2 regions of the Asaia spathodeae NBRC 105894 genome follow, and region 1 is predicted to be linked to the other one. Evidence: riboswitches for the same ligand, from Rfam matches in the RefSeq annotation. Region 1 holds a riboswitch; the other holds the start of a gene.
What was found. A riboswitch is a leader RNA that binds a small molecule or an ion and turns the genes downstream of it on or off. The one in region 1 is predicted to bind S-adenosylmethionine.
Positions count from the first base shown of each region.

Region 2: another riboswitch for S-adenosylmethionine. It lies ahead of AA105894_RS10015 (threonine aldolase family protein); the one in region 1 lies ahead of metZ (O-succinylhomoserine sulfhydrylase).

Region 1 covers NZ_BAPY01000005.1:155,519-165,324, reverse strand. Annotated here, with positions in the region: gene AA105894_RS05335 (bifunctional 2-C-methyl-D-erythritol 4-phosphate cytidylyltransferase/2-C-methyl-D-erythritol 2,4-cyclodiphosphate synthase) at 307-1,470, opposite strand; gene AA105894_RS05330 (sugar porter family MFS transporter) at 1,574-2,920, opposite strand; gene AA105894_RS05325 (hypothetical protein) at 3,457-3,672, shown strand; gene AA105894_RS05320 (ligand-binding sensor domain-containing diguanylate cyclase) at 4,345-6,723, shown strand; gene apaG (Co2+/Mg2+ efflux protein ApaG) at 6,683-7,156, opposite strand; gene metZ (O-succinylhomoserine sulfhydrylase) at 7,193-8,380, opposite strand; SAM riboswitch at 8,445-8,524, opposite strand; tRNA gene AA105894_RS05305 (tRNA-Gly) at 8,627-8,700, shown strand; gene AA105894_RS05300 (hypothetical protein) at 8,727-9,290, opposite strand; gene AA105894_RS05295 (2OG-Fe dioxygenase family protein) at 9,363-9,806, opposite strand, start outside.
Region 2 covers NZ_BAPY01000026.1:136,514-146,319, forward strand. Annotated here, with positions in the region: gene addA (double-strand break repair helicase AddA) at 1-2,113, opposite strand, end outside; gene addB (double-strand break repair protein AddB) at 2,110-5,091, opposite strand; gene tsaE (tRNA (adenosine(37)-N6)-threonylcarbamoyltransferase complex ATPase subunit type 1 TsaE) at 5,088-5,522, opposite strand; gene AA105894_RS10010 (trimeric intracellular cation channel family protein) at 5,648-6,286, opposite strand; gene AA105894_RS10015 (threonine aldolase family protein) at 6,283-7,308, opposite strand; SAM-I-IV-variant riboswitch at 7,360-7,472, opposite strand; gene AA105894_RS10020 (NAD(P)/FAD-dependent oxidoreductase) at 7,622-8,644, shown strand; gene alr (alanine racemase) at 8,702-9,806, shown strand, end outside.

The DNA of each region.
Region 1 (9,806 bases):
ACCAGGCGTTATCATGGAAGGATGATCGATGTCTTCTCGTATTCACGCTGTAATCGAAGACAACATCTCGGCAGAAGCTCTTATCCGCAGAATCCCTTTCAAGGTGAGATCCGCTCATTTCGTGGCGCGCTGCGTACAGAACGTATGGCTTCTCCTTGCTGCAACGCCGGTCATCGTTATCATCTGCGCCATCAAGGGATAGGACCGGGCGATTTCCGGGTTTGGTTGCAAGAGTCACCGCCAATGAAAAAGCCCGGCTGATACCGGGCTTTTTTTGCGCTCTGACTGTTCTGGAAGGGGCCTTTCTCAGGGCACCAGAACGGTCGCAACTGCGGTCGCAGCAATGCCTTCCTCGCGCCCTGTGAAGCCGAGGCGTTCGGACGTGGTGGCCTTGACCGAAATCCGCTCCACATCGACCTGAAGCAGGGCAGCAAGGCGCTCACGCATGGCCTGCGCGTGCGGGCCGATCTTCGGGCGCTCGCAGATGAGCGTGACATCGGCGTTGATCAGCATTCCGCCGCGCTGGCGGATACGCTCACCGGCATGGATCAGGAAGCGGGCCGAATCCATGTCCTTCCATTCATTGTCGGTAGGAGGAAAATGCCGCCCGATATCGCCCTCGGCCAGCGCGCCATAGATGGCGTCACACAGCGTATGAATGCCGACATCGGCATCCGAATGACCCGCAAGGCCGCGATCATGGGGGATGGTGATGCCACAAAGGATCAGGGGGCGCCCTGTCTCGAAGGCATGAACATCATAGCCCAGCCCGGTGCGCGGGAGTGGGGTCGAGCCGAGCAGTCGTTCCAGACGCACGAGGTCCTCCGGTAGGGTCAGTTTGATATTGTCTTCGGCTCCCTGAACCAGAGCGACGGGGTGGCCGGCCGCTTCGAGAAGGGCAGCATCATCCGTCACCGGACCCTGATGGGTGCGATGCAGGTCCAGCAGGAGCGGGAAGTGGAAGCCCTGTGGCGTCTGGGCACGCCATAGCGATTCGCGGCATACGGTTGTATCCACCAGGCCGTCGCGACCGCGCTTGAGCGTATCAGCAACGGCAACCGCCGGGATGGCGCCGGGATGGCGCTCAAGAGCCGACAGCACGTTGCGCACGACGTCTGCAGGGACATAGGGACGGGCGCCGTCATGAACCAGTACCAGATCGGGTGGTTCGGTGAGCTGCGCGAGGGCTTCGAGCCCGGCACGGACGCTGTCCTGACGCTCCCGCCCACCAGCGACCGGGGGCAGGGTCTCGAGGCCGTCGAGCGCCTGCAGAAGGAGCGGATCGTCTCCGACCGGCTGGATGAGGGTCACATGGTCGCGCAGCGCTTCGGCTGCATGACGAATGACTGTCTTGCCCCCGAGCAGCATATACTGCTTCGGCATGGCGGCGAGGCCGGCGGTGGCGGCGACGCTGGCATCAGCGAAGCGGCGACCGGAACCGGCGGCGAGGAGGATGGCGGCAATACGCATGGTGTTCAGGGAATGCGGATTTGTCACCTGCACGTCAAGCCAAGAAAAAGCCCCGCAGAAACTGCGGGGCCTCAACTTTGAAACAGGTCGTTTCAGTCGGCGGTCAGCGGCCGATATCGCGTAGTCTGACGCCCTGGTTGAGCTTGTGCTCGAGGGATTCGAGCGTAACACCGCGTGTCTCGGGCACGAAGGCGAGAGTCACGAGAATGAAGACGCCGTTAAGGGCGGCATAAAGCCAGAACGTATGCGACGGGCCCAGAGCGCCAAGCAGCGTCAGGAAGGTCGATCCGACCGCCATATTGGCGATCCAGTTGGTGAAGGTCGAGCAGGCGATACCGAAATCGCGGCCCTGAAGCGGCTGGACCTCGGCGCAGAGCACCCAGATCAGCGGACCTGCCGAGAAGGCGAAGCCGGTGATGAAGAGCAGCAGTACGGCAACCGAGAGGTAATGCATCAGCGTGCTCGAATCCTGTCCGAGCGAGAGAAGAACCGCAAGGGCACCCATGCCGATGGCCATGATGATGAAGCCGGCGATCAGCATCGGGCGACGGCCCCAGCGATCGACGAAGCCGATGGCGATGAAGGTGGCGAGCATGTTCACAAGACCAACGATGGCCGTACCCCACATCTGGCCGTCCTGACCAAACCCGGCCACTTCGAAGATACGCGGGGCGTAATACATGACGACGTTGATGCCGGTGAGCTGCTGCACGATCTGGAGGCCGATGCCGAGCATGACCGAGCGGCGGAAGTTCGGGTTTTCGAGGAACATCGAAAAGCCGCGCTGCTTCTGCTTCAGGCCTTCCTGAATATCCCTGATCTCGCCTTCGGCTTCTTCACGCGACGGACGGAGTGCCGTGAGGGTTTCAAGCGCCTCATCGTGACGGCCACGCAGCATCAGCCAGCGCGGGCTGTCCGGCAGGAACAGCGATCCGATCAGGAAGAAGGCGCCCGGAACGGCGACAATACCCAGCATCCAGCGCCAGGCGCCACGATAGGCGAAAATGGCGTCAGACACGAATGCCAGCAGAATCCCGATCGTGATCATGAGCTGGTAGACCGAAATCAGGCTTCCACGGTGCTGCTCGTCAGCAACCTCCGAAATATACAGAGGGGCAACGAAGCTCGCTATGCCGATCGCGAGGCCGAGAATGGCGCGAGCGACAATCAGCATCGTGGCCGAGTTCGCGCCGACGCAGCACAGGGCGCCGATCATGAACAACGCCGCGCTGAGAACCAGAGCGCGTTTGCGGCCGATGGAGTAGGACAGCCGACCGGCGCAGAGAGCGCCGAATGCGGCGCCGACCATCATTGAAGAGACGATCCATTCCTGCGCGGGAACGCTGGCGTTGAATTCCTTGGTGATGAAGCCGAGCGCTCCGGAAATCACACCGATATCGAGCCCGAACATCAATCCGGCCACAGCGGCCAGAATTGCTGCGAGCATCATTTTTCCTACCAGCGGAACTTTCGCTTCGCCTGGAGCAGAAGGAGAACCATGACTCATATGAAGGGACCTTAGACGAGAAAACCTGGGTGTGTGTCGTGTGAAAGCCCTTTTGCACAACACGGGAGGGCCCAGGATAGATGTGACATTCTAGCAGGCAAGACGTTATTTCAAACCAAATTCGTTGTGACCCATAACATGGGCCAGTGAGTGTGTCCGATAAATCGCAACATCGCGGTGCTCTCAGAAGCCGCTGTGAGGCCGGCTGAATAGTGAATTAATTTATCATAAAAAAGAGAAGTAACGTATTTATCTTTAATATAACCAAATGAATGAGTCTTATTTTGTCAAATATGACAGATCAAAAACGTAAATAAAATGATAACAAAAATTAAAACTTTTATTCTATAAATATATAGTATTTAATTTTTTCACAACTCTTACGTAGTGCCATTCGATAACTAGTCGAGACAGTGTTTGGTATCTCTCATATCTATGGGTCAAGCAATGATGCTTACTTGTTAGAAAGAAACGATATCATGAACATTTCCGCAATTGTTTCGCGTGGTCTTTCGGTTCTCGTTTTTGCTGGTTCTGTTGCCGCTGCCAGTCAGGTATTGCCTGCGAATGCTGTCGCAGTTCATGCCAACAAGAATGACGGTGCGCGTATCGCTCTGACCGGCCCGCGTCCCGAGAAGGGCACGAACACCGACCCCTGCACAATCAACGGTTACTGCGTCGCTCAAAACGGGTAAGATAGCGGGTTTTTAACGACCTTGGAGATGAGATCGCCTAACATGTCTATGGAATTGCACTGTCCATATGGTGAGGGTTAGGCGCTGATATCTCCGACGGTCGAGATCGGTGAAAAGGGAGCCAGTATCCCAGGATTACTGGCAGCCTTTTATCGCACGTTGCACCTGTTATGCGCGTTGGTTTCGACTGTGCCCTTCATCGAGCCAAGCCAGGCATCGCCGACAAGTTCTGGCGATATGGCGCTCGGAATGGCGCGGTTCTCACAGAAGAACGGTATCGAGAATTCCTACATCTTTGACATGTCGCAGGATTATCAGGGATATCTCTACTTATCGACGATTAGAGGGATTTATTTCTTTTCTGGGAGTCGTTTCTACCCGCTGCCATCAGCCAGCCTATCCTCGGATAGCATCCGTGCCGTGACGTTACGCTTGATCCCGGATGGTAGAATGATTGCCTTCGATGGGCGCCATCTTGGTGTTTCTACCGAGGCAACATCTTCTCGACGTTCTCCGTCGATGCTGTCATTCGCGGTTCTACCGTCGAATCATACCGGGCCCATATTTGATATTTTCATCGATGGCGGCCGAGTTTTTGTGCAGGATAAGGCCGGATTGCACGAATGTCGCTTTCAACAGAAACCAGACTTGCTGTCTTGCGATGAGCGAAGCGTGCCTGATACCGCGCAGGCGTCAATCTATCAGACTGGTGACAAGGTTCTTGTCATTCCAAAAGGCGCCGCGTCTATTCATGATCTGAGCGGGAAGGCCATACTGACTACAGCGCAGTCAGTAGGAGCTTCGGTCTGTCCAAATAAACCACCCGGATTGAACGTCTGTATGCTTCGCGGCAGGACGCTGATCTCTTCCGACAATCGCGGTATCTTCTCGCTAGCCCCTATTGACTGGGAATTTGATGTAGCACAGCTCGGCACGAAATCGACTTTTGCGGTGGGCTCGTCTGATGCAACTGTCTTTTTCGACGGTAACTGGTTGCGATCATTTGACGGTCGACATTGGAGTTTTCTCAATCACGATCTCAGCCGTGAGCAGGAGATTATTTTCGCCTATGTGGACCGGGACAAGCAGCTTTGGACGGCTGAGGACCTGGTCGAACTCGACAAGCTGATCGGCTGGGGCGACTGGGAAAACTTGGAACCGCAGGATATTCGTGCGGTCTGGTCTGTCCTGCCGACAAAAGATGATCAGTTGGTCTTCACGGGACAGGGTGTTTATGCCCTTTCCAGTGGTGAACTGGGTCGCAAGCTCATCGAGGGTAATTTTTTCTTCGGAGTGAATGATGGCGAGGGCGCATTCTGGGCGCCCGTCGATGACACGACGCTTCTCAGGTGCCGCTATGATGCTCCCGCGCTGAAATGTGACCGACATCTTGCGGTACAACGCGTGACAGGGCTCGCTTTTTCCCGCCGAACGAGCACGCTCTGGATCGCCTCGGACGACGGATTACTTTCTCTCGCTACTGGCGCGGAAGCGAAGCCGAATATTGCCAGAGATGAGCAGGGAAAGCCGCTTGCTGCTCCCGCCGCAACGGTAGCACTGAGAAAGGATGGTACCCCTTGGGCCGTAGAGGGGAATCTTCTCTATCGCAGAACCGGTGAGGGGCGATGGGTTCCTGTTGTCACGCATTGGCCGAATTCTGCTGATTTCAAGCCGATTGCCATGACCTTCTCATCGCAGAACGATCTGTGGATCGGAGGCTTGCGGGCTCGTAGCGGACTTCTGCATCTCACGCTCGAGGGCAATAATGTTCGCAAGATCGAGCAGATCGATCCCTCGCTGGTTGGCTCATCCATCGTTTTCAGTCTGCTCTGGGACTCAGGGAAGCGTCTGTGGGTCGGAACGGAGAATGGTCTGGCGGGGTTTGATGGGCATCAGTGGGTTCGCGCGACCAGAGATGACGGTCTGATCGCGGCGAACATCAACCAGCAGGGTCTTTCCGAGGACCGGGACGGAACAATCTGGATAACGGCGTCTCGCGGTGTCTCGCATCTCATGCACCCTGAGCATCTGTTTCAGAAACAGGATCTAAGGCCGGTTTTCGTCAAGGTGATGCTGGGTGAGAAGATGTTGCCGGAAAAAGCCGTGCCGTACTCGCGTGATCCGCTCATGGTCACTCTGGGTACGCTGAATACGGCACTCTCTTCCACGACCTATTTTCGCTATCGTCTCGACGGAGTGGACGGGAACTGGATCACGACGACGACCGGTGAAATCCGCTACAATTTCGTGCCGCCGGGACATTCCCGCCTGATTGTGCAGGCCCTGAATGACAATCGGAATCTGGTTTCAGAGCCTATCGTTCTCGAAATCCGTATGCAGCGGCCCTGGTGGAGCGCGTGGCCTTTCATCCTGCTCTATACGTTCTCGATCATTGCGCTGCCCTATGCATTGAACAAGCTGCGCTTTCGTTATCTGATGAAACGCCAGCGCCGTCTCGAGGCTCTGGTCGATGAGCGTACGATGGAAATGCGTGCAGCCCAGACGGCGCTCGAACAGCAGGCTCGTCAGGACGGTCTTACGAAGCTCATGAACCGGCGTACTGCCGAGGCCAGCGTCATGCGTCTGCTCGAGAGATTGTCACGCCCTGATGACACGGGGGTGATGCGCTCGGCTACTCTGGCGCTGTTTGATGTCGATTACTTCAAATCGATCAATGACAGTTTCGGCCATGCGATCGGCGACGAAATTCTAGCGGGGATTGGCGCAAGGCTGATTCAGGCGAAGCGTCAGGAAGAAATCATTGGCCGTCACGGCGGCGAGGAGTTCCTGATTGTCGTCCAAGGCGAGTTTGACGATGCGCAGGCGCGTATCGCGAGCCTGTTGTCTGGGTTGAGTGATGTCCCGTTTGAAACCAAGATCGGGCCGCTGACGATCGGTTGCAGCGTCGGGATAGCGCGCACAAGAGCAGAAGAAGCCTGGGCAGATGCGCTCGAGCGCGCCGACCGGGCTTTATATCAGGCCAAGCTTGAGGGGCGAGGCCGTATCGTCGTCAGTGTACAAGACCAAGACGATGAGGACTATCCAGACTGAAGGCCGGAATTGTCGCTTCGAAGCGTTCCGATGTCGCAGGCACGATCATGTGGAAAAGACCGCGCATGAATCCACATGGCGTCGGCAAGGCCGCGCCTGACGTGTATTCAAAAATCTCGTTCGCCACCAGGATTGGCTGCTCGCCGACAACTCCCTCGCCATGGATGTGATCGGTTTTGCCGCGTCCGTCTGTGATTTCCCAGGACCGGCTCAGGAGCTGGACCGTCTCGTCCCCGCCATTTTCGATACGGATATGATAAGCCCAGGCATAGTGATGGTCTTCAGGCAGAGACTGATCCTCAAGCCAAAACGTGCGCACGCAGATCGTGATGTCTCTGGTCACCGCTTCATAGCGGGGAGCGGCATCCATGGCTTCGGCAAGACTTGCTTCCGGGTCTGCTACAAGGCGGGGAGGGGCAGGCTTATGCGACATGCCCGCCTTGTAGGCCCATGGAGACGCTAAAAGCAATCAGGCTTTGAGCGCGGCGAGGCCCCTCTCGAGATCGGCAATCAGATCCTTGCTGTCTTCAAGTCCCACCGAAAGCCGTATGGCCCCGTCCGTGATTCCCAGCCGTGCGCGTTCCTGCACATCTACCTTTGAGTGGGTCGTTGTAGCCGGGTGTGTGGCCAGAGAGCGTGCATCGCCGAGATTGTTCGAAATGGCGATCAGCCTGAAGGCATTGAGGAAGCGGAAAGCGCCTTCCTTGCCGCCCTCAACTTCGAAGGCAACGAGTGAGCCGCCATTGCTCATCTGCTTTTCAACAAGCGCACGCTGCGGGTGAGAGGCCAGACCCGGGTAGGAAACGCGGGCAATACCGGGCGCATTTTCGAGGAAATGAGCCACCGCACTGGCATTTGCTGCCATGGCATTGACGCGCAATGGCAGGGTTTCAATCCCCTTGAGCAATACCCAGGCATTGAAAGGTGAGAGGGCGTTACCCGTGTTGCGGGTGAATGGCTGCAGTGTCTCTTCGATCCACTGCTTGCGCCCGAGGACAGCACCGCCAAGTACACGCCCCTGACCGTCGATATGCTTCGTGCAGGAATAAAGCACCACATCAGCACCCAGAGCGAGCGGCTTCTGGCCTACCGGTGAGGCGAAGACATTATCGACCATCAGCAATGCGCCTGCCTCATGGGCGAGTGTCGCAATGCGCTCGATATCGAGAATATCGAGCATCGGATTGGAGGGGCTCTCGATCAGAACTGCCCCTGTCGGCTGTGAGAGGGCAGCTTCCCAGCCAGCCCAGTCATCACCGTCGACCAATACAGTCTCGATGCCGTATTTCGGCAGCAGCGTGGTGACGATCCAGTAGCATGAGCCGAAAAGAGCGCGCGAGGCCACGACGCGATCGCCCTGCTTGAGGTGGGCGAGCAGGGCGGAAGAGACGGCGCCCATACCACTGGCTGTGACGATGCAGGCTTCAGCCCCTTCGAGCAGGGCCAGTCTGGCTTGCAGGGCATCGGTCGTCGGATTGCCGAAACGCGAATATTGATAATGGGCGACATCGCCCGTGAAAGTGGCGGCTGCCTGTTCGGCACTGTCATAGACAAAGCCGGAGGTCAGAAAAATCGCTTCACTGGTTTCGCCGTGCTCGGTGCGGCTGACATCCTGATGAAGCAGCTTGGTCGACGGGCCGTAGGATGTATCTGTCATGGAAAAGACGCTCCAAAATGCACCTAAAAGAAGTGGTGCGATTCTGGCCGTGGAAAACCTGGGATGGAGAACATCCCGGGCCTCTTTAGCGCTGTTGTTTAGCCTCGCCGCAATCCGGCCTTTCAAATCGCGAGGGACGCCCTCCTTCGAGAGGCGACGGCGGAACTATGCGCAAAGCGAGCCTGCTTCGTCAACCGATGCCCCGTGATTGCATCGTGACACAAGCTGCGATAGAAGGGGCGCCATGCGGGTGTAGTTCAATGGTAGAACGGCAGCTTCCCAAGCTGCATACGAGGGTTCGATTCCCTTCACCCGCTCCAGAATTCCCCTGAAAATTCGAAATAGTTCAGCCGCGCAGAAGTTTTTTCTTCGGCGTCTCGGGCGTCTTGTCTTTTGGGGCCGAGGGGGCAGCCGGGGCAGGAGCGCCGTCCTGATAGCCTGAACCATTCCAGGTCCAGCGATCATTCTTGTCGATCAGCAGATCATGCATGCCATTATGGCGGCTTGGCAAAACCGAAATAGCCCCGCTGACCGAATCCAGAACTAGCTTCCAGCCCCCTTTATGGCGCAGATAGACCGAGGTCGAGCATCCTGCGGAACCACAGAGGCGCGCTGATTGCAGCTGTACGAACAGCGCCATATCGCTGCGATCGGACGAAAGCGGGGCTGACGCAACGAGAACAACCGGATTGTCATCATGCTTGGCGGCATCGGCAAGATCGGCGCTGTTAAGCTGGCGGGCAACCTGATCGAGATTGGTACCGGGTTGCGCGCTCAGAATGACCGGCCGAGGCCCTGAGGCATCTTTTGCCTGGGCGGTATTTGTCGTGGCGTGATGCGTTCGGGCAAGGCTCGCTGGTGTGGCCAGCCCCATGACTGCGATACTCGCCACAGCAAGACCAAAACGCATCGGAATTTCTTTCATATTCAGTATCGGCTCGCTCTTTCGGCGAGTCGCGGGCAGATTGCCTTTGCTGCTCTTTTAGGCGTGACGCAGCGTCACGACCAGTACGTCACGATAGGCCGGACGCGCGGGATCGATCGGTTCGACAGGTGTTACACCATGATAGACTCGATGATCGTCGACAAGGGCCGTATCGAGCGGTGCCTCAAGAGTGAAAGAACCGATTTCCTCACGATGATCATTATGGATCGAGGTCACTCCGGAGGCCACGTTCTCGCGATTGACCATCAGCACAAAGACCCAGTCCACGCCGTCGCGATGCATGCCCTCGGGTGTGGGGCGGCCATTCTTTCCCGCCTGCGCCTCAATGCGGAACTGGTGAATTTCAGCATGCCAGCTATCGGGCTGCGTCGAGGCGGGTGTTATGCGCAGCGCCAGAAGATGAGCGGCATTCAGAATGGACAGCATGACGGGATGCGCGGCAATCGCATCCTCAATGGGGCCGAACCAGCGTTCTATGCC
Region 2 (9,806 bases), on a different contig from region 1:
GGACTGTCCAGAGAGGGCGCTCGCCACGCTCCATCGCCAGATCCATGAGCGAGGCATCGCTGACCCCACCGAAAGGCGAAGTCAGCGCCGTGGCGAGGGTCAGATTATCCTGAGGCAGAAGCAGCGCATGACACAGCGCCATCATATCCTGCACCGCCAGTGAATCGGTCAGCCCGACACCGACGAGTGTCGCCACTTCGACGCCCTGACCTTTCAATGCGCGAATGAGCGCCCGCAGGAAGGCCGAACGGCGTGGCACCAGAACCAGAACCTCACCCGCACGCAGCGGCGCCTGGCCCGGCTGGGGCGGCTTGCCGATCTGACGGGCGATCCACTGAGCCAGCGTATCGGCCAGTTTCTGCGGGGCACGGCTTTGTCCCGCATTGCCGGTAGGGGCCGCCCATGGGTCGTCAATGGCGTCTTTCTCATCAGCCGGAACCAGAGGCCAGAGCTCGACGCGCCCACCCTGACCGGGGCGGGCAGAACGATGCGGCGGCAGGGAGTCACGCCCCGGCTCGCGCAAGCCATCAGCGGCAAGGGGGCTGGCAAAGACCGCATCGACCAGATCGAGCACTGGCGTGACAGAACGAAAGGACACGCCGATTTCAGGATTGCGCCAGTCTTGCTCCGCACCCAGAACCATCTCGCGGAAGCGATCTCTTGCGCCGAACAAACCCTGAGGATCGGCGCCCTGAAAGGCATAGATGGACTGCTTGAAATCACCCACCGCGAAAACCGTGCGCGGGCGGCCTTCCATCTCGCGGGCGCCCTCACCCACGAAGAATTCCTCGATCAGCGCCGTCGCAATTTCCCATTGCGCGGCGGACGTATCCTGCACCTCGTCAAGCAACAGATGATCGAGACCGCCATCGAGTTTGTACAACACCCAGGAAGCACCCGGGTCGCGCAGCAGATCCCGCGTGCTGGCGATGAGGTCGTCGTAATCGACCAGACCGCGCAGCGTCTTGTCCTGCGCGTAACGGTCGAGCGTGGGGGCCGCAAGAGCAAACAGGGCCAGATTGAGCGCAATCAGGCGCTGCACGGCAATCGCCTGGTCCAGTGCGATGAGCCGCTCGGCCTCGGCGGTGAATGCCTCCATGATATGAGGCCGATCGCGGGCGATGGCAGCGGGGACAAAAGCCCGCGCGGCCCTCGGCGTGCCGGTGCCGGTCACGAAGAACTCGCCCCATAGCGCAGGATCGCGCTCGACTGCCGGGCGCGAGAGCGCGTCGAGCATCCTGGTCAGGGCCGCCCGCATGGTGGCGGTACCAAGAGGCAGAGCCTCCTGCGCGCAACGGCGCAAGACATCTTCCTGCGGTGAGGCGCAGCGCTGGGCTTCGAGATCAGCCAGATCGACCTCATCTTCGGCGCCAAAAGCCTTGCGATAGGCCCGCTCGATGGCGCCAGGCTCGATCTGCCAGCGCGCAAAACTCTGCCTCAACCGCGAAACACGGCCCTGCAACGCCCTGATGCGATCGAGATAATCTTCCAGCCCGACCTGCCCCGCCAGAAGGGTGAGACGCGCCTCCATTGACGGGTCACCCTTGGCGCGAGACAGCGTCTGCTCGATGGCATTGGCCAGAGCGAGGCTCGAATCCGTCTCTTCCATCAGGGTGAAATGCGGGTTGATGGCCGCTTCCAGCGGGAAGCGCCTGAGCAGCGACTGGCAGAATGCATGGATCGTGCCGATCTTCATGCCTCCCGGCAGATCGAGCACGCGCACGAAGAGGGCACGAGCCGCCTGACGGGTTTCAGGCGATACCGGCACGCTGAGCCCGTGCAACTCCCGATCAAGGGCCTCATCGGGCAGAGACACCCAGCGTCCCAGACGGGATTGCAGGCGATTGGCCATCTCCGCCGCCGCCGCACGGGTAAAGGTCAGGCACTGGATACGTGCCGGGTCACTCCCCGGCAGCAATACCGGCACCCCCGTCTCGGGGTCGGGCATCAGCACCGGCAGCATCAGGCGCAACAACCGGTCGATCAGCAGTTTGGTCTTGCCACTTCCCGCCGAAGCCGAGACGAAAACCGATGCCAGCGGATCGGAAGCCTGTCTCTGGATATTATTGGCTGTGGCAATGACCTGCGAATTCAGCTTTGCCAGATCGCTCATTCCCCGCCCTCCTCACGCGCGGCGCTCCATTCCGACACACGGGCCAGATGGGCGTAATCGCTGTAGCGCGGCACATAATCGGGGTGAGGATGAGAACGATAGGCCGTCTCAGGATCATCGAATACCTCGACACGTCGACGCAGCCTGTCGAGCGCAGAATCGACAAGAGGCTCCAGATCTTCGGGCTTGCGCGGCACGCTGAGCTCCTGACCGCGATGACGGTCGCCCGTCAGACGCCAGTAAAGCAGTGAGGCGGTCTCCGCCGCCGGCAGACCGGCAAATCCACCCAGACGCAGCATGGCCGCCTCAAGCACAAGCTGCGAACTCCACCCGGCCTCCACATCGCTGACCTTGGGCAGAGAGCCCGTCTTGTAATCGATGATCGTGGCGCGTCCGTCCTGACCGATCTCGATCCGATCGGCGCGGGCCGTCAGCCGGAACGGGGCGTAAGGCGGCGTCAGGGTGAGTGTGCCTTTCTGCTCGGTTTTCAGCATGGCAGGTTTCTCACGCAGTGCCTCGCGTTCGCACACCCAGTCGGCAATGCGTAACACACGCGGGCGCCACCAGGCAGCCAGGGCCGGGCGCAACTCACGGGCTTCGAGCACCGCAAGCAGACATTCATGCAAGGCCCTGCCGCCCTTTTGTCCCTGTTCCAGCCAACGATCGAGCCCGTCATGCACCACCACACCGATATCGGAGCGGTCAGCAGCTTCCTCCAGCGCGGGCAGTGCCTTCAGCTTCAGCACATGACGCGCATAGATCGCATAAGGATCACGCAGCCAGGAATCGATTTCGGTCACGGAAAGCCGTCGCGGACGCAGGGCGACGGGCGGGCGAGGCTCGGGCGGCAGCACGGGGCGCGCTGCCCCTGCAGGCTGATCCATGGCGGCCTGCCAGATCAGGGCGGGATGGGCGCGCAGCTTCTGCCCTCGCCCTTCGAGCAGCGCCTCGAGACGCACCAGCCAGCGCGCCGGAACGGCAGGGGCGCCATCGCGTCTGGCCGCACTCGACAGCACGATTTCCTCACCCGAGAGAAAGGCCGTGGTGAAATCATGCGCTGCGGTGCCGATCAGCCGCTCCGGCGAAGGCAGGCCGGCGCGTATGCGCATGGGGCGGCTCAACCACGGCCCGGGATCGGTCGCGGGGGGCCAGATGCCCTCGTTCAACCCACCCAGAATGACCAGATTGGCAAATTGCAGACGCGCTTCAAGCACACCCAGAATGGACACGCGGGGATGCAGCGCCTCGCCATCGCGCCCTTGCAGAACGCGCTGACCGAACACCATTTTTCCGGCCATCGACGCCAGCAGGAATGCGGGCAGTCCCACCAGACTCTGGGGCGGCAGAACTGCGCCATGCGTCATCAGACCGACCAGATGACGTGACAGGGCATGGCCTTCTGCGCCCATCCAGAGACGCTCTTCACCCGGTTGCTCCTGCGTGCTGGCCAGAGCTTCCGCCGCCCTGATGAGGCGTGTCAGCAGTTCTGGCAGAGGCAGGGCGCCGCAATTCAGCAAGGGCGAGACAGCCGCGTCGAGACGATCCAGAAACAGATCGAGCGGCTCGGCCTGATCGGGGCGATCGGCACTCTCGGCCTCGCTCTGGTCCTGACGATCAAGCGCCTGACGAAGGCCTTTCATGCCCGGTGGTGGTGCAGGCCCGCGCAACACCAGACGCTCGAGACGGCGCGCCGTTGCCCGGCAATTACCGGGTGTGCTGCCAAGCGCCACGAGCGGATGCTTGAGCAGAGCGAGAAGCGCCACCGGCGCCAGATTTTCGGCAGCGGCCTCAGCCAGAAGGCGGAGAAGGATCGCAGCCGGGCTGAGCGCGAGGCTCTCGCCTGCGCTGTCATCCGCCACGATGCCGTAGCGCAGCAATTCGGTCGCGACGCGTCTGGCCAGAGCGCGGTCCGGGGTGACAAGCGATGCCGTTCTGCCGGGAGTTTCGACTGCCTCTCGCAGGATCATGGCGATGCTGGCGGCTTCCTGCTGCTGATCTGCCGCATCCAGACGGGTGATTCCGGTCAGAGGCAGAGATGCCGCATTTTCGCCCCAGGCAGAGAGTCCCTCCATGGGGCGCATCATCAGGCTTGCCAGCTTTATGCGGTCCTGCATGGCTTCGCGAAAAACCATCCCTTGCGGTAACACCCCGTCATCCCAGAGTGTGATGGTTTCACGGGAAACACCCAGATCATCGAGAAGACGCCGAAAGCCCGATTGCGGATGGCTTTCCGGCAGGGTTGCCCACAGCGTATCGGGCAGATCCAGATCGACACCGGGCAGGATGACGCAGCCCTGAGGCGCATCAAGCACGGCGCGAAGAATGGCGCAGACAGCAAACATGCCATCGGTGAACCCGACAGCCCAGAGCCTTCCCTGCGGGGGTGCCTGCGTCCAGCGTTCGGCCTGCGCCCGGAGCACGGCTACCTGACGCGCCACCGGGTTCATCAGACCGGTTTCGCTCAGCCAGGCGGGCCAGGCTTCGGTGACGATATGCAGGAACTGCAGCGTCTTGTGCCAGTGATCGGCAAAGCGCGGCTCGGCGGCATCGGGCAGGCGCTCGCGCAGATCGACCCCCACACGCTCGGCATCATCCATCAACTCCGCCAGAGCCGAGGCCAGAGGCCAGGCCTGTTCGAGCGTCAGTTCCGCGCTGAATACGCCCTTCGCCCGCAGAACCAGCGCCGCCAGAACCGACAGACGACGCAGCGGATCAACCGCGGCAGGAAAGGAAAACGCTTCCACACCCGAAAGCGCGAGATCGTCTTCACTCACATCGCCCACTGGCAGGATGCGCGGCAACAAGGCCGCCTTGCCATCGAGGCAACGCAGAAACGCCTCGGTGAGGTTGCGTGCCGCACGACGCCCAGGCACGAGAAGCAGCGCGTTGGCATCGTCCTGAGCCGCGCCCCCCTCAAGCCAGCGTCGTGCCACGTCATCAAGAAAGGAACGGTCTGCGGGGATGGTCGCGAGAATCACAGCCTGTCGCTCCAGCCCTTGATGGTCATCCTGCGCGCCTCTTCTGCCTCCCCTTCGGTCAGGGTGAGATGCAGTGCATGATCGGGCAGTTCGTCTTCTGCACGTTCGGGCCATTCAACCAGCATGATGCCCTCCTGCAACTCGTCCCAGCCGAGCTCGCAAAGAGCGTCCGGCCCATCAAGACGCCAGAGGTCGAAATGCGCCACAGCGCCTTTGGCTGTGTCATAGGTCTGGACCAGCGAAAAGGTGGGGCTGGGCACCTCAAGTGCAGGATCCTGCGCCAGTGCTCTCAGAAAGGCCCGGGCAAACACACTCTTGCCCATGCCCATCTCGCCATGCAGCGCGATCACATCCCCCGGCTGCGCAAGACCCGCCAGACGGGCGGCGAAAGCTTCGGTGGCGGGCTGATCGGGCAGGTCGATTTGGCTCATACTGACAGTGTAAAGCCCGGCTATCTGGATGGGTAGGGGTCTGACAAGCGAGCGAGCCCGATATGTCTGACGCTTCTGGCAGATCTGACCGGAAGGACCTCAAAAAAGGGCCGAAGGGAAAGCCCTTACCGGCGATAGGCGGGCAGGTCGACCTTGCCGAGGATGGCATAGCCGCGCAGGCAGAAGCCCAGCACTACGGCAATCGCGCCTGCAGCGATTGGAGGAAGACCGACAGCATCCAGACCAACATATAACCCTGCGGCGAGGGCTGCGGCGGTGACATAGAGCTCGGGCCGGATCACGATGGAGGGCAGACCTGCCAGCACGTCACGGATAATGCCGCCCATACAGGCCGTGACCACCCCCATGATGGCCGCTGGCAGCCACGGAATGCCGTAGGCTGTGGCCTTGGCGGCGCCATAGACAGCATAAGAGGCAAGCCCCAGCCCGTCGAACCAGTCGATGGCGCGCTCATGCCAGACACGATGAGGCGTAAACCAGACCAGCAGGGCGATGCCCAGACAGACGGCAATCGGCGCCGTGGCATGCATCCAGAATACCGGCGCGCCGATCAGCAGATCGCGCAGCGTGCCGCCTCCAACGCCGGTCATGGCCGCGAAGAAGGCAAAGGTGACCATGTTCTGCCTTGCCCTTGCAGCAACAAGCGCGCCCGAAATCGCAAACACAGCCGTGCCCGCCATATCGAGATCGGACAATGTCGATGCCGAGAGCGCATGAATACTGGCAAGAGTGGCAGGACTCACGCGGCGAGCGCCTCGATATCGGCGGCGAGTTGTGCCACGCGTTCGGGGGCGGCATCCCAGGCAAACATGAAGCGCGCCCCCCCACCGATAAATGTGTAGAAACGCCATCCCCGCTCGCGCAGCCCTTCGAGCACGATTTCCGGTGCCTTGAGAAACACGGCATTGGCCTGTGCCGGAAACATCAGGGTAAGACCGGGAACTGCCGTGATCCGCTCCGCCAGCGCTCTGGCGCTGTCATTGCCGTACTGGCCGTTACGCAGCCAGGCGCCACTCTCCAGCAGACCAACCCAGGGTGCGGAGATGAAGCGCATTTTCGATGCCAGCTGCCCGGCCTGCTTGCAGCGATAATCGAAGCCTTCGGCCAGGGCCGGGTCGAAAAACAGGATCGCCTCGCCAACGGCCATTCCGTTTTTGGTACCGCCAAAACACAGCACATCCACCCCTGCCTGCCAGGTCATTTCAGCGGGCGTGCAGCCCAGAGCGGCGCAGGCATTGGCAAAGCGGGCGCCATCCATATGCAGACGCAGCCCCAGTTCGCGACAGGTATCGGCAATGGCGCGTATCTCCGCCAGGGAATAGACCTCACCCGTCTCGGTCGGCTGGGTGATCGTCACGACCTTGGGCTTGGGATAGTGGATATCGCTTCGACACGTCGCCAGAGCGCGAATGTCTTCCGGAAACAGCTTGGCGTGGTCCGTACGGGCCACCAGCAGCTTGGAGCCATTGGAGAAAAATTCAGGAGCACCACACTCATCAGTTTCGACATGGGCGAAAGATGAACAGATGACACTGTTATAGGACTGGCAGAGCGATGCCAGCGCCAGCGAATTGGCTGCCGTGCCGTTGAAGGCAAAGAACACTTCGCATTGGGTGCCGAACAGCGCGCGGAAACTGTCAGAGGCGCGGTTTGTCCATTCATCATCGCCATAAGCCGGCACTGAACCCGCATTGGCCTGCTGCATCACATCCCAGACTTCGGGGCAGATACCGGCATAATTGTCACTGGCAAATTGCTGGGCCACGATGATCGGTCCTTTCTGGACGTACAGGGGCTCCGTGCGAAAGGGGGGTGTGGCGTGTCCCGAGATTGCCGGAGCGGCCACATCTCTCCGGCGGAAACCGGAGATACCACCTTGCCCGGGAGCAGGTTGGCGCCGACAGGACCTGTCGGCTCTTGATGCTGGCGGCTTTCGTATCAAAGCCATGAGTGTCGCGCAATGTGCTTCTGTCCGACAGGCGCTAACGCAAGCCATCCTCCGGCTCTGGGCGAGCCTCGCGGTTTCTGTTAGCTGCTATGAGGAACACAGGACATAACAGACAGGATTGAACGCGCTTATGGGCCAGACTCCTCTCGACATCGATGTCGCCATTATCGGTGCAGGGCCGACCGCCCTTTTTGCGGCTTTCGAATGCGGGATGCTCAAACTCTCCTGCGTTCTGATCGACGCTCTGGGAGAGATCGGTGGCCAATGTGCGGCGCTTTATCCTGAGAAGCCGATCTATGACATTCCGGGCCATCCCTCGATCGAAGGCGGCGCACTGATTGCGGCGCTTGATGCCCAGATCGCCCCGTTCGCTGTGCCGCGTCTGCTTGGCCAGCGTGTCGAGAAGCTCTCTGGCGCCCGTGGTGCATTCACGCTCGAGACGGACAAGAGCCAGGTCGTGACGGCACGCGCTGTCATCATTGCAGCCGGTGCCGGTGCTTTCGGGCCGAATCGCCCGCCGCTGGAGGGGCTTGACGCCTACGAGGCCAGCGGAGCCGTTCAGTATTACGTCCGCAAGCGCGCCGATTTTGCCGGCAAGCGCATTGTCGTGGCTGGTGGTGGCGACTCTGCCCTCGACTGGGCGCTGTCGCTCTCGGATATCGCTGAAAAGATCTATCTGCTGCATCGCCGCGATCGCTTCCGCGGGGCGCCGGAAACACTGGCTCAGATCGAGGCTCGGGTTGCAGAAGGCCGCATCGAGAAGGTGGTGCCCTATCAGCTTCATGCGCTTCAGGGTGACAATGGCGCCCTGTCAGCCGTCGACGTGATCGATCTCGACGGGCAGGTGCGCCGTATCGAGGCGGATACGCTGCTGCCTTTCTACGGGCTTTCGACCGATCTTGGCCCGATTGCCACCTGGAATATCGACACAATCCGCAGCACCCTGCCGGTAACGCCTTCGACCATGGAAACCAGCCTGCCCGGCGTCTTTGCCATTGGCGATGTGGCGACCTATCCCGGCAAGCTCAAACTGATTTTACAGGGCTTCAGCGAGGGCGCGATGGCCGCTCATGCCATCCACCCCATCGTTCATCCTGACCAGGCGCTGCATTTCGAATATTCCACCAGCAAGGGTGTGCCCGCAGGCTCTTGAGCGACGGCAGGGCGCGGTTTAGAATGATTCCGAAATGATCGAAAGACGCAGACCCTGATGACAGTACAGCAGAGCGAGGTGGAAGCAGGCGCAAAACAGCGCGCCGGAGGGTGGTTGCGAATCGACCTTGATGCCCTCAAGCAGAACTACGCTCTGCTGCAACAGAAGGTGGGCAGAGAAATTGCCGTGGGCGCTGCCGTCAAGGCCGATGCCTATGGGCTGGGCGTGGCGCGTGTCGCCCCGGCCCTGTACCGTGCGGGCTGCCGTCGCTTCTTTGTTGCAACGGTTGACGAGGGGCTGGGTCTGCGTCCGCTCCTGTCCGCAGATGCGGCCATCTGCGTTCTGAACGGTCCGCCCCGGGGCAGCGAAGCGCTTCTTCTTGCCTCGGGCCTGACACCTGTCCTGAACAGCCTCGACCAGACGCGGCGCTGGGCGGCGCTCTGCCGGGAAACAGGGCGCAAGGCAGCCTGTCTGCTTCAGCTTGATAGCGGCATGTCGCGTTTCGGTCTTTCGGAAGGGGATCTCGACACGCTCTGCGCAGAGGATCTGCCCGATGCGCTCGATATCGCCTTCGTCATGAGTCATCTCGCCTGCGCGGATGATGCTACCTCGTCACGCAATGAGGGGCAGCGCCGGGCATTCGAAACGCTGCGGCGCAAGCTCCCTGCCCTGCCTGCCAGTCTGGCGGCATCGAGCGGTATCTTTCTGGGCGAAGAATTTCACTTCTCTCTGGTTCGCCCTGGCTACGCGCTGTACGGCGGCAACCCGACCCCTGCCCTTCCCAACCCGATGCACCCGGTCGTTACCATGCTGGGTGGGCTGGTGCAGGATCGGTGGATCGCCCCAGAGACTGCAGTCGGGTATAGTGCCCGCTTTGTGGCCACACAGAAGACACGTATTGCCACGCTTTCCGTCGGCTATGCCGACGGCTTTCATCGCCGCGCCGGTGGCCTCACCAGCGCGGTCCTGCCTGCAAGACCCGAGATTTCGCTCCCTGTCGTAGGGCGGATCTCGATGGATTGCATGGCGCTGGACGTCACCGCGCTGGGAGATATGGATCTGCCCCCCGGCACGGGTTTCGAGCTGATCGGCCCCCACCGTCCGCTGGACGAACTGGCCTCAGCGCTGGATACGATCGGATATGAGCTGCTGACCAGTCTCG